One region of the Gordonia sp. DT30 genome, then DNA from elsewhere that is predicted to be linked to it. Evidence: riboswitches for the same ligand, from Rfam matches in the RefSeq annotation. Region 1 holds a riboswitch; each other region holds the start of a gene.
The links. A riboswitch is a leader RNA that binds a small molecule or an ion and turns the genes downstream of it on or off. The one in region 1 is predicted to bind S-adenosylmethionine.
Positions count from the first base shown of each region.

Region 2: another riboswitch for S-adenosylmethionine. It lies ahead of ACLQ3C_RS13890 (ABC transporter substrate-binding protein); the one in region 1 lies ahead of ACLQ3C_RS02565 (amino acid ABC transporter permease).
Region 3: another riboswitch for S-adenosylmethionine. It lies ahead of ACLQ3C_RS10690 (bifunctional o-acetylhomoserine/o-acetylserine sulfhydrylase); the one in region 1 lies ahead of ACLQ3C_RS02565 (amino acid ABC transporter permease).
Region 4: another riboswitch for S-adenosylmethionine. It lies ahead of ACLQ3C_RS13440 (aminotransferase class V-fold PLP-dependent enzyme); the one in region 1 lies ahead of ACLQ3C_RS02565 (amino acid ABC transporter permease).

Region 1 is NZ_JBNCLY010000002.1:129,398-136,652, forward strand. It holds gene ectA (diaminobutyrate acetyltransferase) at 1-79, opposite strand, end outside; gene rsmD (16S rRNA (guanine(966)-N(2))-methyltransferase RsmD) at 252-821, shown strand; gene coaD (pantetheine-phosphate adenylyltransferase) at 834-1,322, shown strand; SAM riboswitch class IV at 1,449-1,557, shown strand; gene ACLQ3C_RS02565 (amino acid ABC transporter permease) at 1,689-2,702, shown strand; gene ACLQ3C_RS02570 (amino acid ABC transporter ATP-binding protein) at 2,699-3,511, shown strand; gene ACLQ3C_RS02575 (ABC transporter substrate-binding protein) at 3,605-4,621, shown strand; gene ACLQ3C_RS02580 (GNAT family N-acetyltransferase) at 4,711-5,421, shown strand; gene ACLQ3C_RS02585 (DivIVA domain-containing protein) at 5,545-6,360, shown strand; gene ACLQ3C_RS02590 (YceD family protein) at 6,445-7,101, shown strand; gene rnc (ribonuclease III) at 7,098-7,255, shown strand, end outside.
Region 2 is NZ_JBNCLY010000013.1:104,635-111,889, forward strand. It holds gene ACLQ3C_RS13875 (hypothetical protein) at 1-1,141, shown strand, start outside; gene ACLQ3C_RS13880 (DUF998 domain-containing protein) at 1,095-1,763, opposite strand; gene ACLQ3C_RS13885 (aldehyde dehydrogenase family protein) at 1,869-3,221, opposite strand; SAM riboswitch class IV at 3,454-3,572, shown strand; gene ACLQ3C_RS13890 (ABC transporter substrate-binding protein) at 3,725-5,395, shown strand; gene ACLQ3C_RS13895 (ABC transporter permease) at 5,392-6,456, shown strand; gene ACLQ3C_RS13900 (ABC transporter permease) at 6,453-7,255, shown strand, end outside.
Region 3 is NZ_JBNCLY010000009.1:31,598-38,852, forward strand. It holds gene ACLQ3C_RS10680 (MFS transporter) at 1-73, opposite strand, end outside; gene ACLQ3C_RS10685 (PE-PPE domain-containing protein) at 130-1,689, opposite strand; SAM riboswitch class IV at 1,911-2,030, shown strand; gene ACLQ3C_RS10690 (bifunctional o-acetylhomoserine/o-acetylserine sulfhydrylase) at 2,093-3,445, shown strand; gene metX (homoserine O-acetyltransferase MetX) at 3,503-4,651, shown strand; gene ACLQ3C_RS10700 (Hsp70 family protein) at 4,696-6,267, opposite strand; gene ACLQ3C_RS10705 (DUF3017 domain-containing protein) at 6,351-6,674, opposite strand; gene ACLQ3C_RS10710 (bifunctional methylenetetrahydrofolate dehydrogenase/methenyltetrahydrofolate cyclohydrolase) at 6,671-7,255, opposite strand, start outside.
Region 4 is NZ_JBNCLY010000013.1:1,120-8,374, forward strand. It holds gene alc (allantoicase) at 1-60, shown strand, start outside; gene ACLQ3C_RS13430 (hypothetical protein) at 190-501, opposite strand; gene ACLQ3C_RS13435 (hypothetical protein) at 1,014-1,445, opposite strand; gene ACLQ3C_RS13440 (aminotransferase class V-fold PLP-dependent enzyme) at 1,442-2,812, opposite strand; SAM riboswitch class IV at 2,830-2,943, opposite strand; gene ACLQ3C_RS13445 (isochorismate synthase) at 3,035-4,135, shown strand; partial or broken gene ACLQ3C_RS13450 (GNAT family N-acetyltransferase) at 4,275-4,430, opposite strand; gene ACLQ3C_RS13455 (hypothetical protein) at 4,392-4,661, shown strand; gene ACLQ3C_RS13460 (O-succinylhomoserine sulfhydrylase) at 4,646-5,845, opposite strand; gene ACLQ3C_RS13465 (rhodanese-like domain-containing protein) at 5,889-6,302, opposite strand; gene ACLQ3C_RS13470 (hypothetical protein) at 6,299-6,793, opposite strand; gene ACLQ3C_RS13475 (ABC transporter substrate-binding protein) at 6,997-7,255, shown strand, end outside.

The DNA.
Region 1 (7,255 bases):
TACCGTCGGCGACCTTCGGCGCGCGGTAGTCGAGAACTAGTTGGGTTGATGTGGCCGAACTTGTGTGGGACGGGCTCATAACGCACTCGACGTTAACAACGTGTGTCGGCGAATTCACCCGCCTGCACAAATCGGACCTCGAATCTCCCACTTAACCCCAGTTCACCCGGCAGATGTGATGCGGGACACAAACGGTTGCGCACGGGCCTACGGCGTGCGGATCGCGGTGACGGGGAGGGCAGTATGGAGCGGTGACGCGGATCATCGCAGGTCGCTTCGGCGGTCGCAGACTCACAGTTCCCGACGAGGGCACCAGACCCACCTCCGACCGTGTGCGTGAGTCGGTCTTCAGCATGCTCGACGCGCGCATCGATCTGACGAGTACCCACGTGCTCGATCTTTATGCCGGGTCCGGCGCGCTCGGCCTCGAAGCGCTCTCGCGCGGGGCGTCGTCGGCGGTCTTCGTCGACAGCCGGGGGCGCGCGGCTCGCACGATCTCCGCGAATCTGACGGCCGTCGGGGCGGCCGCCTCGGGGCGTGTGATCACCTCGCCGGTGTCGGCATTCCTTGCCGGTGCCGCGCCCGGCCGATTCGACGTGGTGTTCTCCGACCCTCCGTATGCGCTCGCCGATGATGAGGTGGCCGCCGATCTGTCAGCGTTGGCCACCGGTGGTTGGCTCACCGACGACGGGCTGGTGGTCCTCGAGCGCGGACGCCGAGCCGTCCTCTCGTGGCCCCCGGGCTGGGAACTGGTCGTCGACAAATCCTATGGCGACACCACGGTGAAGGTCGCACGCCCCGGTGTCGCCGCGGACGAGTAGGTTCTGCAGAGCATGACCAGTGCGGTGATACCCGGTTCCTTCGATCCCTTCACACGCGGACACCGTTACGTCGTGGAGCGCGCGGCCCGGTGCTTCGACGAGTTGGTGGTCACCGTCGTGGTCAACCCCAACAAGCGTGGTCTCTTCTCCGTCGAGGAGCGACTCGAGCTCATCGCCGAGGACTGCGCCGATCTGCCCAACGTCCGCGTCGACCGGTGGCAGGGACTGCTCGTCGACTATCTGCGGAACAACTCGATCCATTCGATCGTCAAGGGGCTGCGTTCGGCGGTCGATTTCGACTACGAGTTGCCGATGGCGCAGATGAACCGGGAACTGGCCGACGTCGAGACCGTCTTCCTGTTGACCGATCCGCGATACGCGCACGTATCGAGTTCACTGGTCAAGGAGGTCGCCAAACTCGGCGGTGACGTGGCGCCGTTCCTTGCGCCCCACATCCTCCGGCGACTGGAGGCCAACCTTGCGGGCGAACGCACCATCTGAGCCGGCAGGTCACCGGCCGCGCGGTGACGCCTGCAGCGGACGAATCCGAGGCGCCTGCGCCGGGAAAAAATCTCCGAGAATGTGAACGCTGACCGGCGAGGGCCGCCTCACTATCGTGAGCTCGACGGTCATGAGCGTCAGCGACAAGCCCTGGCTTGCTGACCGGCAACCCTCGCATCGCGGTGGGGTGCCCCAGGTGACGACCGGATCGGGTTTCCCCCGATAAGCGCGATGGATTCGACGTGCCGGTTCCGCATCGAACCGCCGGTCGCCGTGGTCTCTCGACGCCTGATGCTATTGCGCGGGTGTCGGTGTGGTCTGCAGCGTCATCGTGCTGCCCCCGTTCCCGTACAGGAGAGTTCACACATGTCAGCCGCCCCATCGCCGTCGACGAAGGCCCGCGGTCATGCGCCGCCCGATCCGTCACCACCGTCGGCAGCCACCGAGGTGCCCGACGTCGCCAGGCCGGAACGTGTGGTGCCACTGTGGCATCCGGGCCGCTGGGTGCTGGCGGCGATCGTGCTTGTCGTCGTGGCACAGATCATCCATGGAGTGGCCACGAACTCCTTCTTTCAGTGGGATCGTTTCGGCTACTGGATCTTTCGTCCCGTGGTGATCGAGGGACTCGGCGTGACTCTCGAAGTCGCCGCCTACAGTGCGGTTCTGGGCCTCGGCGTCGGTATCGTGCTCGCGCTCATGCGACTGTCGAAGAACCCGGTCCTGGCGGCGGTGAGCTGGGCCTATGTCTGGTTCTTCCGATCGATTCCGCTGATCGTCCTGCTGCTCATCCTGTTCAACTTCGGGGCCCTTTATCAGAGCCTGAGTCTCGGAATCCCCTTCGGTCCAGGACTTTTCCACATATCCGAAGCCGACCTGGCCACACCTTTCATCATCGCGGTCGTCGGTATCACCGTGCACGAGGCGGCATTCGCCGCGGAGATCGTGCGGGGTGGGATCCTGTCGGTCGATCAGGGGCAACACGAGGCGGCCGCCGCGCTGGGCATCCCGCGCGGCTACCAATTCCTGCGGATCACGCTGCCCCAGGCGCTGCGCACGATCGTGCCGTCCTATGTGAATCTGCTGATCGGACTGATCAAGTCGACCTCGCTGGTCTACTACGTCTCGTTGCTCGATCTGTTCGGCGTGGTCTCGACCCAGAGCAGCACATACTCCGGTGACATCATTCCCCTGCTCATGGTGGCGACGGTCTGGTACGTCATCTTGACCAGCGTGGTATCGGTCGTCCAGTTCTACGTCGAACGCCACTTCGCGCGGGGGGCGGTGCGAACGTTGCCGCCGACTCCGCTGCAACGTGCCCGCACGGCCGTGGTGACAGTTCGCCGTGGCATCGCATTGCGGCCCTGGATGCGTGCGGTATGAGTGTGAAATCGAATACAGCTCAGGCTGTTTCCCCCTCCGACCGGGCTCGCGGCGCCGGTGTCGACATCGTCGACGCGCACCGTTGGTACGGGGACAATCACGTTCTCCAGGGCATCGACCTGAGTGTTCGTCCCGGCGAGGTGACGGTGGTCCTGGGCCCGTCGGGTTCCGGAAAGTCGACGCTGCTGCGGGCGATCAACCATCTCGACCGACTCGATGCCGGCCATGTCAGCGTCGGGGGAGAGCTGATCGGCGTGCGCCGGCTCAACGGGCACCTCAAGGAGCTGCCCGAACGGGCGATCCTGCGTCAACGGCGCAACATCGGCTACGTCTTCCAGTCGTTCAATTTGTTCTCCAATCTCACTGCCGCGGAGAACATCACCGCGGCGCTGGTGTCGACGCGCCGCGCCCGGCGTGCAGAAGCCGGCGACATCGCGCGTAAACTCCTTGAGCGAGTCGGACTTTCGGACAAGTTCGACGCATACCCGCGCCAGCTCTCCGGCGGACAACAGCAGCGAGTGGCGATTGCTCGGGCGCTCGCGCTCGATCCGCGGGTCCTGCTTTTCGACGAACCGACCTCGGCGCTCGATCCCGAACTCGTCGGTGAGGTGCTCGCGGTGATCGCCGACCTCACTGCCACCGGCACCACGATGATCATCGTCACCCACGAGATCGGATTTGCCCGTGAGGTCGCCGACACCGTCGTCTTCCTCGATGACGGCCTGATCGTCGAGCAGGGCACGCCGGAACAGGTACTCGACAGCCCATCGCACGCCCGGACAAAGGATTTCCTGACGCGGGTCCTCTGAATTCCGCGTCCGTCACACCTATGCCGACGGGTGCGGAGGACACAGTGTCCGCCCGGCCTCGTCGATCATCCCCTGCAGAAATGGAGTTACACCATGTCATCTTCTCGATCCCTCGTCGCCCGGCTCGGCGCCGTGGCCATCGGCGGAGTACTCACCGCAACACTGGTCACCGCCTGCTCGGGCGGGTCCAGTGATGCCGCCGACTCGTCGGGCACGCCGGGCAGCGTCGTCATCGGCGCTGTCTCCAACGGGGCGGCGCAGGAGACCACGCTCTCTGTGCCGCAGGTGGATTCGATTCGCAAGGCGCTGCCGGCGAAGGTGCGTGATTCCGGTCAGCTCACGATCGGCATCGGCGCCCTGCCCTCGGGGAATCCGCCGCTGGCGTTCATCGGTTCCGATCAGCACACGCTGACCGGCGTCGAACCCGATCTCGGGCGCGCCGTCGCGGCGGTACTCGGCCTCAAGCCGGTGGTCGGCAACTCCACGTGGGAAAATCTCTTCGTCGGCATCAGCAGCGGCCGCTCGGATGTGGGCTTCTCCAACATCACGGTGACCGAGGAGCGCAAGGACAAATACGACTTCGCCACGTACCGCAAGGACGAACTGGCCTTCGAGGTGCTCAAGTCGAACGCGTGGAACTTCGACGGAAACTACGAGAATCTTGCGGGTAAGACCGTGGCCGTCGGGTCGGGCACCAATCAGGAACGGATCCTGCTGAAGTGGCGCGACAAACTCGCTGCCGAGGGCAAGACGTTGAACGTGGTGTACTTCCCGGACGGCAACTCGTTCAATTTGGCGCTCGCCTCGGGCAAGATCGACGCGTATCTGGCGCCCAATCCGACCATCTCGTACCACGTCGTACAGACCGCCAACACCCCGAAGGCCACGCGGGTGGCCGGAACCTACTCGGGTGCCGGCTCCACCTTGCAGGGTCTCATCGCCGCGACGACCAAGAAGGGTAACGGACTGGTCGGGCCGCTGGCCGATGCGATCAATCACCTGATCTCCACCGGTGCCTACGCCAAATTGCTCGCGGCGTGGCATCTGTCGGCCGAGGCGTTGCCGGCCTCGCAGATCAACCCGCCCGGGCTGCCCCGCAACGACAGCTGAGGGGCTCATGTGCAGGTGGTGGCCGGCTCCGGCTCGCCAACTGGCGACCTGAGAAACAGGAGGATTCGCCGATGGGACATCATCACCTCATGGATATCGACCGGGATGGTGGGACAGGCACGGACACAAGCGTTCTCGACGACCCGATCCGATCGTCGCTGACCGGGCACCACCGGCACCTGGCGCAGCGACACGGCCGCATCCTGCGTTATCGGGACGACGTGTCGATATTCGCGGCATTCCCGCACGATCCCGGACCTGCGGACTGGGCCGACGCCGCCGAGTTCTTCGGTCCGGGTGGCACCGTGCCGATCTCGGGAGTCATGCCCACCCCGCCGCCCGGCTGGGAGATCACGATGAGTCTGCCCGGAGTGCAGATGATCGCGCGATCGGTCGCTGCAATGGCCGATCGCTCTGCGGTGGTGCTGACCGACGACGATGTCCCGGCGATGATGGATCTGGTGGCGCGCACCCGTCCCGGGCCCTTTCTCCCGCGGACCATCGAGATGGGTACCTACCGGGGGATCATCGCTGATGGCGCACTGATCGCGATGGCCGGCGAGCGTCTGCATCCCGTGGGCGCGACCGAGATCAGCGCGGTGTGCACCGATCCGGCGTACCGCGGGCAAGGGCTGGCCGCGCGGCTGGTGCTCGCCGTTGCCGACGGCATCGTGCGACGCGGTGAGACCCCGTTCTTGCATGCGGCAGCCGACAACCGAGGCGCCATCCGGCTCTACGAATCGTTGGGGTTCGAGCTGCGCAAGGAGCTGACATTCGGGTCGATCCGCGTCCCTGAGTGATCCCTCGGGTATCACGTGACACGCCGACCACTCTGACCTCCATAACCACAGCGATCCCATTCGGCACAATAGTCACAGAAGTTTCACCAGATGACCAATGGCGTGAGCCGGATTGGGGTGGCTGTGTACCGCGTATTCGAAGCACTCGACGAACTCGTCGCAATCGTCGAGGAGGCACGTAGCGTTCCGATGACCGCGGGATGTGTGGTTCCACGCGGCGACGTGCTGGAACTGCTCGATGACATCAAGGACTCGATCCCGGGCGAGCTCGACGACGCGCAGGACGTACTCGACAGCCGTGACTCGATGCTCGAAGACGCCCGATCGCATGCCGACACCGTGACCGGCAACGCCGATTCGGAGTCCGAGGCGGTCCTCGCACACGCTCGTGCCGAGGCCGATCGCATCCTCGCCGACGCCAAGGCGCATGCCGACCGGATGGTCGACGAGGCGAACAACCACGGAAAGTCGCTGGTCGACGAGGCCGCCGACGAGGCTCGGCGGCTCTCGACCAGCGCGGCGCGCGAGTTCGAAGCGGTGACGGGGCGAGCCCGTGCCGAGGCGCAGCGGAGCATCGACGCCGCCAACAACACCTACGACAAGTCGGTCGCCGACGGGATCGCCGAGCAACAGCGGCTGGTGTCGGAGGCCGAGGTCGTGGCGGCGGCGAAGTCCGAGGCCGAACGCATCATCGACGCGGCGCACGCCGAGGTCGATCGTCTGCGCGGAGACTGCGATGTCTACGTCGACGAGAAGTTGGCGCAGTTCGAAGAGGTGCTCACCAACACGATGCGGTCGGTGAACCGCGGACGCCATCAGCTGCGCACCGGCGCCGGGATGCACGACTACGTCGAATACCCCCGCAGCGTCGACCACGATCACCCGCGTGGCCGGTCGCGCGATGATGCCGACGACTCGGTGTCGCCGCTGGCCGTGTAGGCCATCTACGGAGGCTCTCGCGTGCGTCGACACGGGGGTTCGCGCTCATTCGATGATTCGCTGACCTTGGCGTATGGTGCATTTGTGGCCGAAAATGCAGTGACTCCAGGTTCCCGTTCGGGTGCGGCTCCCGCGCATGCGCGTGGTCCCTTCGTACTCGACATCCGTTCGCTCGGCCGCCGTCCGGGCACGATGACCGAGGTGCACCAGACCGTTCGCACACCGGAGCGGCTGGGCGTGGAGATGATCGGCATCCCCGCTGATTCCGAGGTCGATCTCGATCTCCGACTCGAGTCGGTCAGTGAGGGCGTCCTGATCACCGGAACGGTCTGTGGGGAGACGCAGGGTCAGTGTGCGCGCTGCCTCGAACCCGTCGACGGCACCGTCACGGTCTTTTTGACCGAGCTCTACGCGTACCCGAACAGCGAGACCGAACAGACGTCCGATGACGACGAGGTACATCGCATAGTCGACGACCGGGTCGACCTGGAACAGGCCATCATCGACGCGGTCGCCCTCGAACTGCCGATGTCGCCGTTGTGTCGCGAGGATTGTCCCGGGTTGTGCAGTGTCTGCGGGGTGCCGCTGGATGGCGCCGAATCGGGTCACGGACACGAGCTCATCGATCCGCGGTGGGCCGGGCTCGTCGACAAGTTCGGTGATCTCGGCGACGGCACGACCACGACATCGAGCGATCAGGGAGGTTCCGACGATCGTGGCCGGACACGAGGCGTGCAGTGAGTGATGGCAAGCGCCGGGGCAAGCGGCCCCCGTCGTGCGGTCCGCTGTTGGCGGCGCTCGGTACCGAGATCTCCGACGAATTGTTGACCCTGGCGCTGACGCATCGTTCCTACGCTTACGAACATGGCGGATTACCCACCAACGAACGCTTGGA
Region 2 (7,255 bases), on a different contig from region 1:
CCAGATCCTCGACACCGACCACTACGTGGCGACAGTGGCACCCCTGGCCGCCGACCCGGCGGTGCAGCAGCAGGTGACGACGACGATCGTCGATGCCATCAACGCCCAGGTCGACGTCCAGCAGATCACCACCGACGCCCTGACAAATCTGACGGAGCTGACCCCGGCCGACCGTCCACGCGCCGACCAAGCCATCATCGGCCTGGCCCCGGTGCTGGCCGGGCAGGCCGAAGGGTTCATCCACGGCACGGTGGCGCAATTCGTCGCCTCGCCGCAATTCCAGGACATCTGGACGACCGCCAACCGTGAGGCGCACGAGGCGGTGGTCGCCGCGGTGACCGGTGAAACCCGGCACGGTGCGGTCGAGGTCGACACCACCAGCGGAACCATCAGCATCCAGCTCGGCCCCGTCATCACGCAGGTGAAACAGCGCCTGCTCGCTCACGGATTCGCCTTTGCCGACCGAATCCCGGTGATCAACAAGGCATTCGTGATCTGGCACTCCCCGCAACTCGCCCGCGCCCAGCACCTGGTGAAGGCGCTCGACAAGGTGGCCAATGTCCTTCCCTGGCTGGCGATTCTGGCCATCGTCGCCGCCGTCGGCGTTGCCCGCAGCGGCCGACGATGGCGCACGCTCGCCGTGGCCGGAGTCGCGGTGGTGATCGCGATGCTGCTGCTCGCGATCGCCATTCTGGTGGGCCGCATGATCTACCTCGACAACGTTCCCGCCGACGTGTTGTCCCCGGGCGCGGCGCAGGCGATTTTCGACACCGTCATCGCCCCCATGCGGCTGGCGCTGCGTGCAGTCGCGGTGGTGGGGTTGGTCCTCGCCCTCGTCGGATACTTCGCCGGTGGGTCGGGCTCGGCGCGCGCGGTGCGCAGCCGCGTCGGACGCGGGTTCGCCGCGATCGATGCTCGGCGTGCCGATCGCGACCCCTCGACGGTGGAGAAGGTGTTGTGGCAGGCGCGGTTTCCGTTGCGGATCGCCGTGCCGACCGTCGCCGCGTTCCTCCTGATGTTCTGGCACTACCCCACGGGCTGGGTCGTGTTCTGGATCGTACTGATCGGCGCGCTGGTGCTCGTGGCGATCGAGTTCACGATCGCGCCGGCCCGACGACAGACGGTGTGGGAAGCGCCGTAGGCGCCCGAGCGATCAGAAACAGACCGAGCACCGCGACCCAGACGAAGAATCCGAAGATGCTGACCCGTTCGATCAGCCCCATCCACACCGTGCTCTCGCCGTCCTGGATCATCGGGACCATCCGGCTCGTGTAGGCGCCGGCCACCAACACGACGACCGCCGCGACGATGGTGAACCATCGAAACCAGCTGCGCCACAACACCGCTGCGAGTACCGTGCACACCGCGATCAGCATGACCGAGAGCAACGACAACACCAGATGGCCTGCGTCGTTCGACGAATCGCCGGCACCGGCGGCGATGTCGTCTCGATTGCTCATCGGAAACCACAGCCAGGCGACCCCGACGACTCCGAACACCACGAACAGCGCACCGAGGACGCGGACCCCGACTCGGCCGCCGGCGGATCGCCATACGCCGATACCGAATCCGATCATCAACGCGGTGAACACCGGCACCAGCCATTGCAGAAACCGCTGCGTCGGTGCGCCGGTCGCCGACAACTCGCTGATCGCCTGATCGGTCCGGCTGTACCCGCCGTAGCGGGACGCAGCGACCGCATCGTTGGCGAGGATGTAGAGCAACGCGTACATGGGTCCGCACGCGAGGAGTCCCGTCGTCACCCTGCCGACTGTCGCCCTGCCGTTCGCCACATATTCAACGTAGAAGCCCCGGAGTGGCGCTCACCAGGGTCTTTGGTCGGAATCCACCGCGGTCACGCGGCGAACTCACGGCCCGGGCGGCGCGTAATGCACGACCTTGACCGTGGTCATCTCGTCGAGGAGTTCGGGGCCGAAGCCGAAGCCGGTCCCGCTGGCGCCGCGTGGCTGTGAAGCACCGCCGGGCGCCCCACCGAACACGGCGTTGATCTTCACCGTCCCGACGGGCAGGGCGCGCCACGCCTCTTGTGCGTGCGCCATGTCGGCGGTGAGAACGGTTGCGGCCAAGCCGTATCGGTCATCGGCGGCCTCGACGAGCGCAGTGACGAAGTCGTCGACCACCCGCACCGGGGCGATCGGCCCGAACGTCTCCTCGCGCAGGATCGTCATGTCGGGGGTGCAGCCGGTCAGCACCGTGGGCGGGTAGAAGCTGCCGATGTCGTCGGAGATGACACCGCCGGTCCGGATCTGCGCGCCTTGCGCCACGGCGCCGCGGACCTGCGCGTGCACGGCGTCGCGCTGACGGTTGTCGACCAGCGGCCCGATACGTTCGCCCCACCTGCGCGCCTGCCCGCACAGCTCGTCGATGAAGGCGTCGGCGACGTCGGCGGTCACATACACCCGCTCCACCGACACGCAGATCTGTCCCGCGTTCGCGAAGCATCCGAGGGCCGCTTCTTCGGCGGCCCACGCGGGATCGACCCCGGAGTCGACGATGAGCGGATCGTTGCCGCCGTTCTCGAGCAGCACCTTGGTGCCGTGCTCCGCACATGCCCGGCGGATCTCGGTGCCGGTCGCGGTACTGCCCACGTGCGCAACCACATCCACCTCCGGCGACGCCGCGAGATGCGCACCCACCTCGCCTGCGCCGTCGACGATGCTCAGCACCCCGTCGGGCAGATGCTCGGCGATGATCTCGGCGAAGCGCCGACCTGTGGTGGGGCAGCGTTCACTTGGCTTGTGTACCACCGTGTTTCCGGTGACCAACGCTGCGCCGAGCAATCCGGCCGCCACGGCGGCTGGATCGTTCCACGGGGTCAGCACCGCGACCACACCGCGCGGCTCGGGCACCATCACGTCGAGCGCCGAGCGTTGCCCCTGCAGGGTCCGGCCCCGATGCACGGGTCCGAGTTCGGCGTACTGGAGCAGCGTCGATACGCCGGCGGCCACGCCACCCAGCGAATCGTCACCGGTCTTGCCCGTTTCGCGTTCGTTCCAGCCGGCGAGTTCGGCGGCCGCATCGCCGACCGCCACGGCCGCCTCACGTAAGCGCTCGGCACGCTCGGCCGCAGGGGTCGCCGCCCAGTCCCCGGCCGCCGCGCGTGCCGTGGTGATCGCGGCGTCGACCTGCTCGTCGGTGGCCGCGGGAACCTGCGAGACGATGTCGCCGGTCCGCGGGTCGTGGACTGTGATCGTTTCCATGGTCTCCAACACGGTGGGCCGCGTACCCGTTCTCGGGGCAATCGACACCTGCCGCCGGCCGATACATCCGGCGGCGCCCGTCACCGGCCCTGTAGACCCTCGCCGACCTTCGCGCCAGGTTAAGTCCGTCGCGATTCGAAATCACACGAAGTAGTGACTAACCGGCGAGTCTGAGTACTGTTCTGCTCAGTGGTCGACCCGCCAAAACCTTTGGTGGACTTCGATCGCTCTGTGTCAACGAGTACCAGTGCCAAGTTCCAGCTGGCTGGTCGGCAACCCTCCACCGCGGCGGGGTGCCCTGGATAAAGGACACGGCTCCAGCCCAAGCCGGGCATGGAGCAAGCGCGGGTTCACATATGGGTGCCCGAGGTGAATTCGGGAGTTCGATGATCAACCATGCCCGACCGACGAAGTCGGTTCGCGTCCCCCTGTCCGACCCACACCTGCCTGTGAGCGGACCCCAAAGGCCGATGTCAGCCACCCATTACCTCAGGAGAACGACCATGTCCCGACCAGCCGGCCGATTCAGACACCGACGCAATGCCACCCTCCTTGCGGCCGTCTCGATCGGACTCATCGCGAGTGCCTGTAGCTCGGGGAACAGCAGCAACTCGGCGACCGCCACGGGCAACCCGGTCGACGGCGGGACGCTGCGATTCGCCAGCGCCTCGGGTCCGGGCAGTTGCCTCGACCCGCACCAGAGTCCGGCCGACGTCGCGGGCTTCTATGCCCGTCCGATCCTGGACTCGCTGGTCGCCTTGAACAAGGACGGCTCGCTCCATCCATGGCTGGCGACCAAGTGGAGCGTCTCGCCCGACCAACTCACCTATTCGTTCACCCTGCGCGACGACGTCACGTTCTCCAACGGGGAGAAGTTCGACGGCAATGCGGTCAAGGCGAACCTCGACCACATCGTCAACCCGGCCACCAAGTCACAGTTGGCCGCCAACACCATCTCGACCTACACCGGCACCACCGTCATCGACCCGACACACGTCGAAGTCAAGTTCTCCCAGCCGAACTCGGCATTCCTGCCATCGCTTTCCACCGCGTATCTCGGTATCGAGGCACCGTCGACTCTCACACACGGCCCGGATGCCCTGTGCAGCAAGATCGTCGGCACCGGCCCGTTCATCAGCGAGAACGGCTACACCCCGAACAAGGGCATCGACTACACCCGCAACGACGCCTACAACTGGGGGCCGGGCAACGCCGACCACACCGGCAAGGCGCATCTGCAGAAGATCAGCATCCAGGAGATTCCCGAGGACTCGTCCCGCTACGGCGCACTGACCAGCAACCAGGTCGATGCGATCGCCAGCGTTCCGCCGGTCAACGTCTCCCAGCTCAAGAAGACCCCCGGATTCACCGTCGACACCGCTGCGGCCCCGGGTGGAAACTACAACTACTACCCCAACACGGAGACCGGCGTGTTCTCCGATGTCAAAGTCCGCGAAGCCTTCCGGGCCGGCATCGACTGGGACACCATCGTCGACAAGCTGTACTTCGGGGTCTTCCAGCCCGCCAACAACATCCTGAGCCCCGCCACGGTCGGTTACAACAAGGCAAGCGAATCCGCGTACGGCTACGACGAACACAAGGCCAATCAACTTCTCGACGAGGCCGGCTGGACCGCCCGTGACAGCGACGGCTACCGCACCAAGAACGGGAAGCGACTCACGGTAGTTCATCCATTCCTCAAGGAGTATGCCCGCGAGCAGCGCGACACCCTGCTCGAGCAGGTGCAGTCGTCGGCCAAGAAGCTCGGCATCGACTACCAGATCAAGAACATCACCATCGACGACTACTACAAGGTGATCTTCACCAAGGGCTACGACGTGCTGGACCTGAGCTGGCAGCGCGCATCACCGGACGCGCTTCGCACACTGATGGATTCGTCCAACATCCCGCAGCCGCCGGACCGCTTCGGCACCAACTTCGCACGGTATTCGAACCCGGCCGTCGACACCGATCTCCGGTCGGCGCTGGCCGAGACCGACCTGACCAAACAGTCGGCCCTCTACGGCAACGCCCAGCAGCAGATCGCCAAGGACGCCGCGGTGTTCCCGGTCTACGTCTTCAACTACGCACTGGGCCGCAACAACAAGGTCCAGGGTGTCAAGTTCGAGCCGCAGGCGTTCCCCACGTTCTACGACGCCTGGGTCACGCAATGACGGTGATCGATACGGTGGCCGCCCCGACCGAGGTTCCGCGCACGCGGACCCTGGGCTGGGCGATCGCCCGCCGATTGCTGGTCTCGCTCCTCGTGCTGTGGGGCGCGATCACCGCGACCTTCATCGTGATCCACGCGGGCAGTGGGTCGGCGGTCAACTCGATCGTCGGTACCGCCCAGGTCTCGCCGGAAGTGCGGGCCCAGATCATCAGCGACTACAAACTCGATGATCCGATCGTCGTGCAGTACTTCAACTATCTCGGGCGCCTCCTACACGGCGACCTCGGCCAGTCCTACGCGCTGCGGATGCCGGTCACCGAGGCCATCGGCCAACAGATATGGCCCACACTGCAACTGGTGATCGTCGCCGCGATCCTGGCCTTGGTGGTCGCACTGGTGGTGGGGTTGGCGACCGCGAATCGGCCCGGCTGGCTGCGCGGCCCGGTCACGTCATTCGAAGTGCTGATGGTGGCGGTGCCGACCTTCTGGCTCGGCATCTTGCTGCTCACCATCTTCTCGTTCGAGCTGGGATGGTTCCCCTCGGTGGGCTCGGCAGGCGTCTCGTCGCTGGTGTTGCCTGCCATCGCCTTGGCGGCGGCGCCGGCCGCCCTGCTGTCGCAGGTTCTGCGGCACGGGATCGAACGCACGCTGGACGAACCGTTCGTGGTGACCGTCCGATCCCGCGGCGTCGGCGAGACCGTGCTCCTGCTGCGCCACGTGCTCCAGCACGCCGCGATGCCGGTGATCACCCTGTGGGGCTGGATCGTCGGCGCCCTGATCAGCGGCGCCGTCGTGATCGAGCAGGTCTTCTCCCGAGAAGGGCTGGGCCGCTTGACCATCGCCGCGGTCACGAGCAAAGACCTGCCGCTCGTCCTCGGTGTGGTGATCATCGCCGCCACGTTCTACACCGTCGTCAACACCCTGATCGACGCCGCATACGGGTGGCTCGACCCGCGCCTGCGGACCACCAGATATTCCGGTGCGGCGGCGGCCCCCGACGAATCGCGTACCGACGAATCGCGCACCGAAGAATCGCGCACCGAAGAGAAGGTGACCGGATGACCGCGTCCGACGTCCGGCCCGATCCCGCACCGGCGGTCCGCTTCGCCGCCGGTCAGACCGTGGTGCAGCGCATCCGGCGCCTGCGCGTCTCGGTCATCCTCAGCAGCATCTTCCTCGTGGCCATCGCGCTGGCCGCACTGTTCCCGTCGCTGTTCACCGACAAGGACCCCGATGCCGGTGAGCCACTGGACATGTTGCTGGCCCCGAGCTGGGACCACCTGTTCGGGACCGATCAGAACGGCCGCGACATCTACGCCCGCGTCGTCTACGGCGCCTGGCCGTCACTCCTGATCGGGATCAGCGCAACGATATTCGCACTTGCGGCAGGCACCGCCGTCGGAGTGTTCGCCGCCCGCGGCGGACGCGTCGGCGACTGGGTGGTGTCGCGGGTACTCGACGTCTTCCTCGCCATCCCCGGGCTGCTGCTGGTGTTCCTGATCGTCGCCGCCCGCGGCCCCGGCACCCTGACCACCATCATCGGCGTCGCCGTGGTCACCCTGCCCGGCTACGCGCGTCTCGTGCGCGGCGAGGTACTGCGGCTGCGCGGCGCAGTCTTCGTCGAGGCCGCCAAAACTCTCGGCTGGACGCAGGCCAACATCATCGGCCGCCACATCGTCCCCAACGCCCTCGGTCCGGTGCTGGTCCTGGCGACCATCGGGATCGGCTCGGCCATCGGAATCGGTTCGTCGCTCAGCTTTTTGGGCCTGGGACCGCAACCGCCCACCGCCGAGTGGGGCAGCATGCTCTCGGCCAGCCGCACCTACTTCTCCGTCGCATGGTGGCCCGCCGTCTTCCCCGG
Region 3 (7,255 bases), on a different contig from region 1:
CGGCGGGAACTGCCGCCTCGGGATTCGCTGGTGTGGACACAGGAGTCGCAACCACCACGGCGCACGCGAGCATTCCCGGGGCGGTCGGTGAGTTCGTTCACAGGCCCCGTCGACCGCGCGAAACGATCGTCACGGCACGGTCGGTACGGCACGCTCGGTGGAGGATGCCGTGCCGGTGGCGGTGGTGGGAGCCGCGGCGGTGGGAGCCGCCGCGGTGGGAGCGGCCGTGGTGGGAGCGGCCGTGGTGGGAGCCGCGGTGGTGGGAGCCGCGGTGGTAGTGGGAGCCGCGGTGGTAGTGGGAGCCGCGGTGGTGGTGGGAGCGGCTGTGGTGGTCGCCGGCGGTGCGGTGTCGGGGCTTTCGGCCCGTGTCACCACCGGGACACCGGCCCCTGTCACCGCCGTCGTTGCGCTCGGCACTGTCTGCACCCCGTCGACGACCCGCTCGGCCCAGTACGTGGCGAAGTTCCTCGGCAACAAGACGATGCTCTTGGCGCTGGCCGCCAACGCGGTGACTCCGTGGTCGAACAGGTCGGCGTCGGAGTTGAGCACACCGTTGGCGATGTCCTGGAGGACGAACAGATCCGGCAGGTATGCGCCGTAGCCGAGTTGGGGTAACGGCGGTAGCCATCCCATGGCCCAGCGGATGGGTGGTTGAAAGTCGGCGAGGGTGATGCCGATGATGTCGGGCAGGCGCAGGCGGTAACGCATGAGGTCCGGAACGGTCCCGGTGTAGCCGACTGCGGTCAGTGCGTTCGCCACGATGATCGCCATCGACGAGGGCGAGGCGATCGTGCATGTCCGCACCGCGCCGTCGGTGGTGCAGGTCATCGTCTCCGCTGCACCGTTGACGGTCCACGTCTGACCGGTGCCGGGGAATTGGTACATGTGGAATGGGTACTGGCCGTGCTTGATCCAGTAGCCGAAGAAGGCGTCGACGTCGCCGATCGGGTCATGGAGCGGATCGGGCAGGTCGCAGATCGGGTCGCCCTCGATGCAGTAGGTGGTGACGGGTACGCCGCCGTAGTCGGTGCCATCGCGTGGCCCCGACATCGTCATCCCCGGAATGGCCCCGACCAGTGTCAGTTCGATTCCCTGTCCCCAGAGAGTCGCCGACATCCGCGGGTCCGCGTAGAGCTCGCCCGAGACGGTCGTCGCGCCGCCGGCGTCGGTGGTGGAGATGACGTACGTCGACCCGTCGGCAAGCGTCACCGGCCGATGCCGGCCGATGTCGGTCAGCGCGTCGCCTGCGACTCGGGCGCCCTGCGAGTAGCCGGCGATGACGACCTTCTTGTCGGTGCCGCATTCCTGCTGATAGGTGGCCACGGCTTGTTCGAGGTTCTGCGCACCCTGCGTCTGGCTCGCGTTGTATCCCACCGATCCCAGCGGCCAGATGGTCGCGGCGTACGGCACCGCCTCGACGGTGTAGGGGTTGCCGAGGTTGGGGTTGTTCTCGTCGGGACGGTTGTCCGGGCCGAGGCCGGTGTAGCGCTGTCGCACACCGACGAGGTACGAGCCGTCGGAGTTCCATGTCCCGCCGACGATGAACACCCGGCCCGGGCCGCTGCAGTCGTATGTCGTGTCCGCCGCCGCCACCCCATGGCCCCAGAACATCGTGGCGGTGAGCGCGAGGCCCATTGCGGCGGCTCCCCACACGAGACAGACGCCACGGATCGAGGTGCGGAGTCCCATCGCTGCCACGTCCTTCGGTGAGGGCTGATCTGCGCAGCTTAGGCAGGCGGAGCAGGTCGGCACCGGGCAATCACCCAGGGCACCCCCACATTCCCCCGCTCGATGGACACCGCGGGCGAATCCGGGACCGGAGAACACCGATAACGATCTGCGCAATTCACCAACCAGCCTGAGCAGGAGGGTTCTCAGCGAACGACGACCGTGTTATATCCTTGTCGCCAGGTCATGAGCATCAGCGTCAAGCCCCGGCTTGCTGATCGGCAACCCTCCAACCGCGGTGGGGTGCTCCGGGTGATGACCGGGTTGGGGATCGCTGTATGGGTCCCCGGCAAGCGCGGGTCCGAAGGTCGGACCCCAACAGGGTCTCCATACCCTGCCGACCGTAGAAAGTGATCTATTTTTCATGTCTGACGCAGCCAACGACGGCCCCGATTCCCCCGATCCCACCGACGCCCCGGATCCCACCGAGAACTGGAGCTTCGAGACCAAGCAGGTCCATGTGGGGCAGTCCCCCGACGCCGCGACGAACGCACGCGCACTGCCCATCTACCAGACCACGTCGTTCACCTTCAACGACACCCAGCACGCCGCCGATCTCTTCGGTCTCGCCGAACCGGGCAACATCTACACCCGGATCATGAACCCGACGCAGGATGCCGTCGAACAGCGCATCGCCGCGCTCGAGGGCGGTGTCGCGGCCCTGCTGGTCGCCTCCGGTCAGGCGGCCACCACGTATTCGATCCTCAACATCGTCGAGAACGGCGGACACGTGGTGTCGAGCCCGCGTCTGTACGGCGGCACCTACAACCTGTTCCACTACACCCTGCCCAAACTCGGCATCGAGGTGTCCTTCGTCGAAGATCCCGAGGATCCCGAGTCGTGGCAGGCCGCGATCGGCGACAACACCCGCGCGTTCTACGGCGAGTCGATCTCCAACCCGAACAACGAGATCCTCGACATCCCGGGTATCGCCGAGGTCGCCCACCGCAACGGACTGCCGCTGATCGTCGACAACACCGTGGCCACGCCGTATCTGCTGAACCCACTGGCCCTCGGCGCCGACGTCGTCGTGCACTCGGCGACCAAGTACATCGGCGGCCACGGGACCGCGATCGGCGGGGTCATCGTCGACGGCGGCACCTTCGACTGGCGTGGACAGCGTGACGGCAAGGACCTGTTCCCGGGATTCACCACGCCCGATCCGAGCTACCACGGCGCGGTATTCGCCGATCTCGGCGCCCCGGCGTATGCGCTGAAGGCGCGCGTGCAGTGGCTGCGTGACACCGGTGCGTCGATCTCGCCGTTCAATGCCTTCCTGCTCGCGCAGGGCCTCGAGACGCTGAGCCTGCGCGTCGAGCGGCATGTCGCCAACGCCGCGCGCGTCGCCGAATACCTCAGCGATCACGCACAGGTCGAGTCGGTCACCTACGCCGGACTGAAGTCCTCGCCGTGGTACCAGCGCGGCCAGGAGCTCGCACCAAAGGGTCAGGGCGCCATCATCGGATTCGAGATCACCGGTGGCGTCGACGCGGGCAAGCGGTTCGTGGAGGCGTTGACCTTGCACAGCCACGTCGCCAACATCGGTGATGTGCGTTCGCTGGTGATCCACCCGGCGTCCACCACCCACAGCCAGCTGACCCCCGAAGAGCAGCTCGCCGCAGGCGTCACCCCCGGTTTGGTCCGGCTCGCCGTCGGGATCGAGGGCATCGACGACATCATCGCCGACCTCGACCAGGGCTTCGCGGCGGCCGAGTAGACCCAGCCGAGTACACCGAGACAGCCGAGTAGACCGAGGACAGGAGCACAACATCCCGTGTCGGTGAGCATCGACCCCCAGGCGTCCGCAGCGCATCAGCCCGAATGGGAGCAGGTTCCCGACGGGCAGATGGTGCGAATGCGCCTGGGATCGTTGGCGCTCGAGTGCGGCGAACGGATCGACGACGTCACCCTGGCGTTTCAGCGCTGGGGGACGTTGTCGCCCGCACGGGACAATGTGATCCTCGCCCTGCACGCACTGACCGGTGACTCGTATGTCACCGGCCCGCCCACCGACGAACACCCCGCGCCGGGCTGGTGGGACGGTCTGATCGGACCGGGCGGCGCGATCGACACCGACGAGTGGTGTGTCATCTGCGCCAACGTCCTCGGCGGCTGCCGGGGATCGACGGGACCGGCGTCGCCCGATCCGGATGGGCGACCGTGGGGTTCCCGATTCCCCGCCATCACGGTGCTCGATCAGGTGCGCGCCGAGGCGGCGCTGCTCGACGCCCTCGGCATCGAGAGCATCGGCGCGGTCCTCGGCGGTTCGATGGGTGGCGCCCGCGCCCTCGAGTGGGCGATCGAATATCCCGACCGGGTACGCAGCGCGCTTGTTCTCGCCGTCGGGGCACGTGCCACCGCCGACCAGATCGGCACGCAAACCACCCAGATCGCCGCCATCACCGCCGACCCCGAGTGGCAGGGCGGTGACTACCACGGCAGCGGCCGGTCCCCGATCGTCGGACTCGGAATCGCCCGGCGCATCGCGCACCTGACCTACCGATTCGAGGGCGAACTCGACGAGCGTTTTGCCAATTACCCTCAGGGCCACGAGGATCCGCTACACGGCGGGCGGTACGCGGTGCAAAGCTATCTCGAACACCAGGCCGACAAGATCATCGGGCGGTTCGATCCGGGCAGCTATGTGGTGCTCACCGACGTGCTGAACAATCACGACGTGGGACGCAATCGCGGCGGTATCGCCGCCGCGCTCGACTCGTGCACGGTTCCCACCGTGGTCGCGGGCATCGATTCGGATCGGTTGTATCCGTTGCGGTTACAGGCCGAGATCGCCGAAGGGCTCGGCAACTGCGTGGACGGCCTGCAGGTGCTTCGGTCCGACAAGGGCCATGACGGGTTCCTCACGGAGTTCGACGCGATCGCCGATCTCCTCAAACGCACCGTGGACCTCGCGCGCCGCTGACCCGTCCGCGAGCACAGGTCCGGGCGGGCCACCGGGCGCGGGGATCAGCCGGCCGGCGTCGTGGTGGTCGTCACCGCTGGGGCCTGCTCGGTCGCACTATGCGGTGGAACTTCCGTTTGCCGCGAACTCGGCTGTGACGGAATGACATTCGGAGTGTCCCCAGTCGGGGTCGTCGATGGCGACGTCGGCGTCGTCGGGACGCTCGGGATCAGTTCCGGCGGAATCAGTCCGGGCGGGATGGGCAGGGTCGGGAACGGCGACAGGCTCGGCCCGGACGGCACCTCGCCCGACGGTGTGGTCGGCGGCGTCGTGGTGTTGGGCACGAGCGTCAACGTGCTCGTCGGGGTGGTCAACGGCAATTCCGTTGTCGCCCAGCCCGGGAATTGCTCATGCCCGGTCAGAGGGGTGGTCGGCTGCGGGGCCGACGACCGCGGGCCCCGCGTCGGCGCGCGGGTCGACGTGGACGTTCCGAAGGAGTCACTTGTCGTCGCGAGCGCCTGGGCGTCGGCAGTGTGCATCGTCGACGGCGGAGCCGCGGGACCGGTGGTCAACGTGGCACCGACGGCCACCGCGGCCATCGCAACGGCGCCGATGATCCCGGCCACGACGGCCACCGGCACTGCCGACAAGCTCCGCACCCGGCGTCCACCGATCAGGGTGAGCCGTGCGGCGCCGGAATTGCGCGCGAGCATGGCTGCGCCGGTCGCCGCTGCCAGCTCCGGCGTCGCCGGCGTGAGCACCTCGAGATCGGCATGGTCGGCGATCTGACGCGCGATCGACAGGTTGGCCACACCGCCGACCAACACCACCGCGTCCGGGGTGAGACCGTGCGATCGAGCATCGTCGACAAACCGCGCCAACGCCTCGCCCGCTCCCTCGACCAGCGGCGCAGCAGCCTTCTCGACGGCGGCAGCGGTCAGCGAAACCCCGGCGAGGGCGGTCGACGGCGCCGATTCGGCGACTTCTTCCTTGGCGGTACGGCAAGCACTGACCAGCGCGGCCCGCTGTCGCCTTGTCCGGGTGCCACGGTCTGCCTCGTCCGATTCGGCGGCAACGTGGTCGGCGAGCGTCTCGTCGATCTGCCGACCGCTGAACACCGTCGACCGTTCGATGGTGCCGATCCGGCCGGCCGATGGGTCGAGGGTGTAGAACGAGATGCCGGTATCGCCGCAATCGGCGACCACGACCGAGGAGAACCGGTCGATCTGTCCGGTCCGGGTGAGGAACTCGGCAACCGCTTCTTCGTCGGAGCTCAATTGGATCTGACGACGCGTGCCGGAGCCGCCCGAACCCAGGCGCCGACGCTGGGTCGCGGTACGGGCGGCGACACCGATCGGACCGACGCGCAGATCCGCTGCACGCGCGGCGTCGAGCATCAGATCGATGCCTGCGTTCACGCGCCCGACCGGATCGAGTCCGTCGGTGGGGTCGACGTCGAACACGCGCGATTCAAGTGCAGTGCGGCCGGTCTCGTCGCTGGTCAGCAGTACGTAGTGGATCATCCCGTCGCCCACGGAAACACCCAGCGACGTCTCGTCGCCGGATGTGCCCTGATCGTTGATCTCGAACGTCGAACTGATGACAACCCCACTCATGTTGCTGGCGTCCGCACTCATCGGCGGAGTCCACGCGACACACAACTGCCCCGAATGTCACGCTGAGGTCACCAGTGTAATCAATCCGTGGCCAAGGGGTGTAATCAATCCGTGCCCAACGGGTCGATCGACGTTGCCAGCCAGAGGATGAGCGCCCCGACCGACGCCATCGCCGCCACGTCGAAGAACCTGCCTCTGACCTGCAACAGGCCCGCTCGCGAGGTCGGGATCAGGGCCCGCAGGACCGCACCGAACAACAGGGTCGAACCGAAGACGAAGGCCCCGCGTCGCCACCGGTCGTAGAGCACCAGGACGGCAGCGGCGACGGCTCCGAGCAGAACCAGCAGGTAGGGAACCTGCACCAGATAGGCGCGAACCCGCCGGGCACGGCGCAACTGCTCCACCCGCTCGGGAGCGCCCTCGGTCATCGACCCGGGCTCTCGGCCGCCTGCGCCTCGGCTCGCTCCACCACATTGGCCAGCAGGAAGGCCCGGGTGAGCGGCCCCACACCGCCGGGATTGGGTGAGACATGCCCCGCGACCTCCCAGACGTCGGGGGCGACGTCGCCACGCAGGCCGTCCGCTGTTCGACTGACACCGACGTCGATGACCGCGGCTCCGGGCTTCACCATCTCCGCGGTCACCAGATGCGGTACGCCGGCCGCGGCGATGACGATGTCGGCGCGGGCGACCTCGGCGGCGAGGTCGCGCGTGCCCGTGTGGCAGAGGGTCACCGTTGCGTTCTCGCTGCGCCGGGTCAGCAACAAGCCGATCGGACGGCCGATGGTGACGCCGCGCCCGATGACCGTCACGCGTGCGCCGGCGATCGGGATGTCATAGCGCCGCAACAGGTGGACGACCCCGCGCGGGGTGCAGGGCAGCGTCGACTCCTCGCCCAGGACGAGCCGGCCGAGGTTGATCGGGTGCAGACCGTCGGCGTCCTTGGCCGGATCGACGCGTTCGAGCGCGGCGTTCTCGTCGAGGTGGCCCGGCAGCGGGAGCTGCACGAT
Region 4 (7,255 bases), on a different contig from region 1:
GTGCTCACCGAGGAATCGCAGACCGAACTGGTCGAACAATGGGAGCGCGGGGAGGCGTAGGACCATCCGGTGCCTGCGAAAGCGGGCTCTCGGTGACCTGTTGGCACGCCGAGGCCAATGGTGAGGCCCCGTGCGGGAACGGCACCGTCCGGTAACGCAGCTCATACGGCCCACCATCCAGATGCCGATTCAGAGAGGCCGCTGAGGCAGCAGCGCCGTGACACTCTCTGCTTCTTCGAGTAGATGCGCTGTGTGGGTGCAGCGCAGTTGAACAAGGTCTTTGATCGCGGCCAAGTCCGCCGCAAGGTCGCGAAAGATGATCGGTTCGTGATGAGCAATGCGGTTGCGAAGCAATCGGATACGGTCAAGGTCGCTATACACGCGAGCTCGGAGTCTCGCCGTACTACCCCCGTTGACGTTGTCGCCGGGCAGGACGGTTGCGATCTGCGAGTCCCAGATGACGGCATCGTAGCGGCTGGTGAACACCTTCTGCCAGAACACGAACTTCACCTCAGGGATGACTTTCCCTGTCGACGATGTGTCCCGACGAGCATTTGCCAGGTCAGTTCGTGGGTTGTACCGGCCACGGGCGTCTGCGGGCAACGACCGTTCAAAACCTTGAGACCAAGGCCAGCGCCTTCCGTAGTGAGCGGCAATCGCGTCCGACACCGCGTTGCGAATTGACACTTCGCACAGATGCAGTGGCAAAAGGAATGCCCCGGCAACTTCTGCGTTCCAGAGTTACAGCTTCAGTGCCCTGCGCGTGCGCGCTTCCCCTGCCGAATCGACTGAGGTCACCGCGTTGTCGTACGTGGACGTTCGCGCCTGGCTGATTGTGCTGCGCACCGCCTTGACCTGCGCCATCGTCATTGCATCGAGAGCCGAGAACACGTACACCGTCTAGCGCTTGCCCTGGGCACATGTTGGTTCGCCTCACCCGGGGACAGCGGAGAACTTCCACAGATGAACCCCGGCGTCCATTCGGACAACCGGGGTTCATCTGTTTCGGTCGCTCAGGCCGCGCGGCGCGGCGCGAACGACGGCAGCACCAGCTGACGCAGCCGGTTGTCGGTGGCCGATCCGTCGAGCGGCACCAGGATCACCGCGTCGGCGACCTCGGCGGCGTAGATGTCGCGGATCAAGGTGACCAGACCGCTCGGCGTGCCGACGTAGCGGACCGTGCCGCCGTCGAGTTCGTCCGGGATGCCGGCGACCGCCGCGCGGGCCGAGGCGGCACTCGGTGCGATCGCCACCTCCACTTCGAGCGCGACCGAGAAGCCGGCAGTGTCGCGGGTGCCCGATCGCAGCACCGAACGGGCGCGCTGCGCGTCACGCAGCGTGGGTCGGCGCACGACGATGGGTGCCGCGTCGGCGGGCTCGTCGCCGAGGATCGCCACGTGCAGCGGCGGACGCCCGATGCTGATGCGGTCGAGTTCGATGCTCATGCCGGGGCTCCTGGGGGTGTCGTCGCGCTCGGTTGCGTGGAGGTCGGTTGCGTGGAGGTCGGTCGGGTGGAGGTCGGTTGCGTGGCGGCCAGTTGCCGCAGGGCGCCGGTGAGGCGGTCGATGTCGGACGAGCCGGTTCCAAGACCGAAGCTGGCGCGGATCGCGCCGGCGGGAAGCCCGAGGCGGTTGAGTACAGGATGCGCGCAGAATTTGCCGTCGCGCACGCCGATCCCGTGTTCTGCGCTGAGGTATTCCGCGACCGCGCGCGGGGTATGTCCGGCAACACTGAACCCGGCGATCCCGACCCGATCGGTCACGTCGTCGAAGATCTGCAGGGTGCGGACCCCGTCGACTGCGGCGAGCCCGTCGTCGAGGCGGCGGCGCAGTTCGTGTTCGTGCGCTCCGATCGACTCGATGCCGATGTCGGCGATGGCGTCACACGCAGCGGCGATCGCGATGGCGCCCAACACATTCGGCGATCCGGCCTCGTGCCGGGCAGCACCGGTGTGCCAGGCGGTCGCCGCGCAGTTCTCGTCGGGGCCGTCGACCACACTCACCTGCGCCGACGCCCCGCCGCCCGCGAGGTAGGGATCGGCGTCGTCGAGCCAGTCGGAGCGGCCTATGAGCACACCCGCCCCGAACGGGGCGTAGAGCTTGTGGCCGGAGAACACCAGGTAGTCGATGCCGTGGCTGACCACCGACACCGGGCGGTGGGCGACGAGTTGCGCGGCGTCGACGAGGATGCGCGCACCGTGGCGGTGGGCGATCGCGGCGAGCCGCCCGACCGGCAGCACCTCTCCCGTGACGTTGGATGCGGCGGTCACCGCCAACAGCGATGTGGGGGCCGCGGCGAGCTCGCACTCGAGCGCGGTGAGAGTGTCCTCGATGCTGGGCCGCGCGGTCACGATGCGCGCCGAACCGGCGTCCCGTGACAGCCATGGCAGCAGGTTCGCGTGGTGTTCGATATCGAGGACGACGACGTCGCCGGGTGTGCAGTGAGCGGCCAGATTGATCGCATCGGTGGTGTTGCGCGTGAAGACGACGGTGTCATCGGAACGCCCACGAACGAAGCGCCGCACCGTCTCTCGGCACTGCTCATAGCGCCGGGTGGTGACCTGCGACAGATGGCCGGCGCCGCGGTGAACGCTCGCGTACTGGTGTAGGGCCGCCGACACCGACTCGGCGACGGCGACCAGCGCGGGTGCACTGGCGGCGTAGTCGAGGTTGGCGTAGGCGATCTCGCCACCGCCGGCCAGCGGCGCCTTCTCGTCGGCGCCGACGACCGCCGCCAGCGGTTCGGTACAGGCCGCAAGATTGGCGAAAACGGTATCGGACAGAACGGGTGCGGTGCGCACGACAGCAGTCATCGAAAGAACTCCTCGGAAATCCACGCTTGCCGTGTCCGGTTGGAACACAGCCCGGTCGTCACCCGGAGCACCCCACCGTGGAGGAGGGTTGCCGACCAGCGAGCCGGGGCTTGTCACTGGCACTCATGACCTGACGTCCAGAGTGGCCCATCTCGCGTCGGGGTGTCAATTTTCACTCACCGTGGGCCGAAGTCGCCGCGATGTGGGCGCTAGGTTGGGTTGGTGAGCGGTGACCCGGAAAGCGTCGACAACCCGGCGCAGGCGCCTTTCGTCCTCTCCCGCCCCCACGGGACGGTGCGCGCCGAGGGCATCATCCGGCGCTTCACCGAGGTCGACGCGGCCATCGACGACCTGCGGACCGGCCGCGCCGACACCGTCGTCGGTGCCCTGCCGTTCGATCCCGCCGGCACCTCCGCGTTGATGGTCCCCCGCCGGTTACGACGAGATCTGCCGCCCCTGGCCGGCCGCTCGCCGGCCCGGCACACACTCGACCGGTTCACCGAGATCCCCGACGCCGCCACCCACCGCGACCGCGTGCGGCGCGCAGTCGCCGCCATCACTGCAGGCGACCTCGACAAAGTGGTGCTCGCGAGAACCGTTCGGGCAGTGCTCGATTCCCCGGCCGAGGTGACCGGACTGCTGGATGCACTGGCCCATGGCAACAGTGAACACAATGCCTTCGCCGTCGACACCGGACCGGGCTGGTTACTCGGTGCGAGCCCGGAGTTGTTGCTACGCAAGGCCGGTCGCGAGGTGACGTGCCGGCCGTATGCTGGGTCGGCGCCCCGGTTCCCCGATCCGGTCGCCGACCGCGAGGCCCGCGAGAAGCTGGCCGCATCCGGCAAGGACCACCGCGAGCATGCCTTCGTGGTCGACCATCTGCGCCGACGACTCGCGCCGCTTTGCGACGAGATCACCATTCCGGATGCCCCACAACTGTTGTCGACCGGAGAGATGTGGCATCTGGCCACCCCGATCCGGGCGCACCTGACCGATCCCGATCTCAACGCGCTGGAACTCGCCCTCGCCCTGAGTCCCACTCCCGCGGTGTGCGGAACGCCGACAGATGTTGCGGCACAGTTCATTCGCGACCACGAGGAGCCGCGCGGAAATTATGCAGGCGCCGTCGGCTGGGCCGACGCCCACGGTGACGGCGAATGGATGGTCACCATCCGCTGCCTCGAGATCGACTCCGACGGACGATCCTTTCGCACCTGGGCCGGCGGCGGCATCGTCGCCGACTCCGATCCCGACGCCGAGCTCGCGGAGACCACCGCCAAATTACGAACGGTGCTGCGGGCGTTGGGTGTCGACGGCAGCTAACCGACCTTTCAGCCGATCTTCTCGTATTCGACCTCGTCGACGTGCACACCCCAGACGTCGCCGGAACGCACTCGTCCGGTCGGGCCCATCCACGGCCGGCGTAGAAATCCATCGCTCGCTCATTGCCCTTGAGCACATGCAACCGGGCCACCGGATAACCCTGCCGGGCGATCTCCGACTCCGCCCGATCCATCAGCGCCGACCCGATCCCGGACCGCCAATGGTCCGGGTCGACGTAGAGCGCCATCACCGCGGCATGACCATCGAGCTCGCCGATCGTCACGAATCCGGCTATCCCGCCCGACGTCTCGGCGACCCACGTGTGCGGACCACGGTCATCGTCAAAGGTGTAGTCGCCGACCCGATCCGCCGGACGCATCGCCCGCAGCTCGGCATCCGGCAGCAATCCGCGATAGCCGCGCCGCCACGACCGCACGTGCACGCCCGCAACGGCCGGAGCATCGGCGGCGGTGGCACGGCGGATCGACAACGACGGCGCCATGAACGCCCTTATCCCAGCGCCTGATCCAGATCCGCGAGCAGATCGTCGATGCCCTCGAGGCCCACCGAGAGCCGAACCACGGAGTCGCTCAACCCGATTGCCGCGCGCCCGTCCGGCCCCATCGCACGGTGCGTGGTGGTGGCCGGATGGGTGATCAGCGACTTGGAATCACCGAGGTTGTTGGAGATGTCGATGATGCGCAGTGCGTTGAGCACCTCGAAGGCGCGCTCCTTGCCGTCCACGCCGTCGCGGTCGTTGAGCTCGAAGGTGACCACCGTGCCGCCCCCGGACATCTGCGCGGTCGCCAGCTCGTACTGTGGGTGCGACTTCAGGAACGGATACTTCACCCACCGCACACGTGGATCGGCTTCGAGGAATTCGCCGATCCGCAACGCCGCGGCGACCGATGCGTCGACACGCAGCTTCATTGTCTCCAGCCCCTTGAGCAGGGTCCAGGCATTGAACGGGGAGAGCGCCGGACCGGTATGCCGCATCAGCATCTTCACCGGACCGTCGACAAATTCCTTGGTCCCGAGCACCGCGCCGCCCATCACGCGGCCCTGCCCGTCGATGTGTTTGGTGCCCGAATAGACGATGACGTCCGCCCCGAGTTCCAGACCGCTCTGCAGGAGCGGAGTGGCGAATACGTTGTCCAACACGACCTTTGCCCCTGCCGCATGCCCCAGTTCGGATACCTTGGCCACATCGACGAGGCTCTGCATCGGATTCGACGGAGTCTCGAAGAACACCGCGTCGGCGGGCGTGGAAAGCGCCCGCTCCCACTGCGACAGGTCCTCCCCGTCGACGAAGTCGGTGTGCACACCCCACCGCGGCAGGATCTCGTTCGCCACCACAAAACACGACCCGAAAAGACTGCGCGCACAGACCAGCCGGTCACCGGCTTTCAGCAGGGCACCGAGCGACACGAACACCGCGGCCATCCCGCTGGCCGTGGCAAAACACGCCTCGGCTCCCTCGATCAGACGCAGCCGTTCCTGGAACATCTCCACGGTCGGATTGCCGTAACGCGAGTAGACGAAACGCTCGTCCTCGCCGGTGAAGGCGCGCTCCGCGGCCTCGGCGGACTCGTAGACGTATCCGCTCGTCAGGTAGAGCCCCTCGGAGGTCTCGAAGAACCCCGACCGCTCGATACCGCCGCGGACCGACAGCGTCTCCGCCGAAACCCCCTCCGGCAAACCGTCGCTCACGACTGCCTCCAGCTTGTAGGGTCGGCCAGCTCGCTCGCTTCGCTCACGACTGCCTCCACGGAAGGTCGAGGGCCCGCCAACCCTTGAACCCACGGTGATCGTATTCGTCGAGCGCCCCCTCGAATCCGTCGAGGATGTTGTAGGCCTTGCTGACCCCGGCGGCAGTGGCCGCCTCGGCGGCACCGATCGAGCGATGTCCGGAGCGGCAGAGGAAGATCACCTCGTCGTCGTCGGCGATTCCGCCGTCGCGCAACTGCGCCACGAATCCCTCGTTGGGTCGGCCGTCGGGAAAGGTGGTCCATTCGACGAAAAGTGGTCGCTTACCGACGATCTCGAGGTCGGGAACCCCGACGAAAGACCATTCCGCACGGGTGCGACAGTCCACCAGCTTGGCCTTCGGATTCTGCTCGAGCTTGTCCCACGCCTCTTGCGGGGTCAGATCACCGGCATACGTCATGCCTTGCACACCTTCCAGTTCCCGTCTTCCCGAACCGCGGCAACCTTGGTCGTCTGCGTCTCATCGGACTGTTTGTCGAAATGCCAATGTACCGTCGCCCTCGCGCGGTCACCCGACACTTTCAGGTCGGTGATCTCCGGGATCACGATCCGGCCGTTCCTCTCCAACGACTGCCGGTTCTCCGTCGCGAACTCCGGCTGCGCCGGAAACCCGGCCGAATTCACGTCGACGGAACACGTGTGGTCCCGAAAGGCGGTGTAGTCGACGTTGTTGCGCGCGGTGTAGAGATCGTTGATCGCGTACTGCACCTGCGCCGAATCGCCGGCCCGCTCCTGCGCCGGACGGAACAGATACGACAGTCCGATGCCCGCAGCCGCCAGCACGACGACGAGCAGAGCCACCAGGAAGGGCCAGGCTTTGCGCCACGACGGTGCGGCCGGTTCGTCGTCGACGGCCTCGGGCTCACTCCGCCCGCCTCCGCGTCCGACCATGTCGGCGAGTGTATCGACGTACCCCGATCCCGGATCGAGCACCCATGGGACTCCACCCCACCACCCCCAGCAGTTAAGGTGAGGCTAACCAACTAGATCCGCCGATTGTGCGTAACCAAAGGAGAGCCGTGCCCAACATCCGAGGCCGTGTGCCCCGCCCCCGGAAGAACGCTCGTCCCCGAAGGAACGCTCGCCACCTTACGCTGGCGGGGTTGGTACTGACCGCCGCGATCGGCCTCGCCGCGTGCAGCGCCCCTGCCGAGGACCACACCACGCCCGGCGCGCCATCGCCCGAGTCGGGCGCCCTGCCGGTCACCATCGAGCACAATTACGGCTCGACCACCATCTCGAAACCGGTCACCCGAGTCGCCGCGATGGGTGTGGGCGACGCCGACACCCTGCTCGCGCTCGGCTTCCGTCCCGTGGCGGCCGCACCGTTCGGCTCTCCCGCGAACGTGCGCA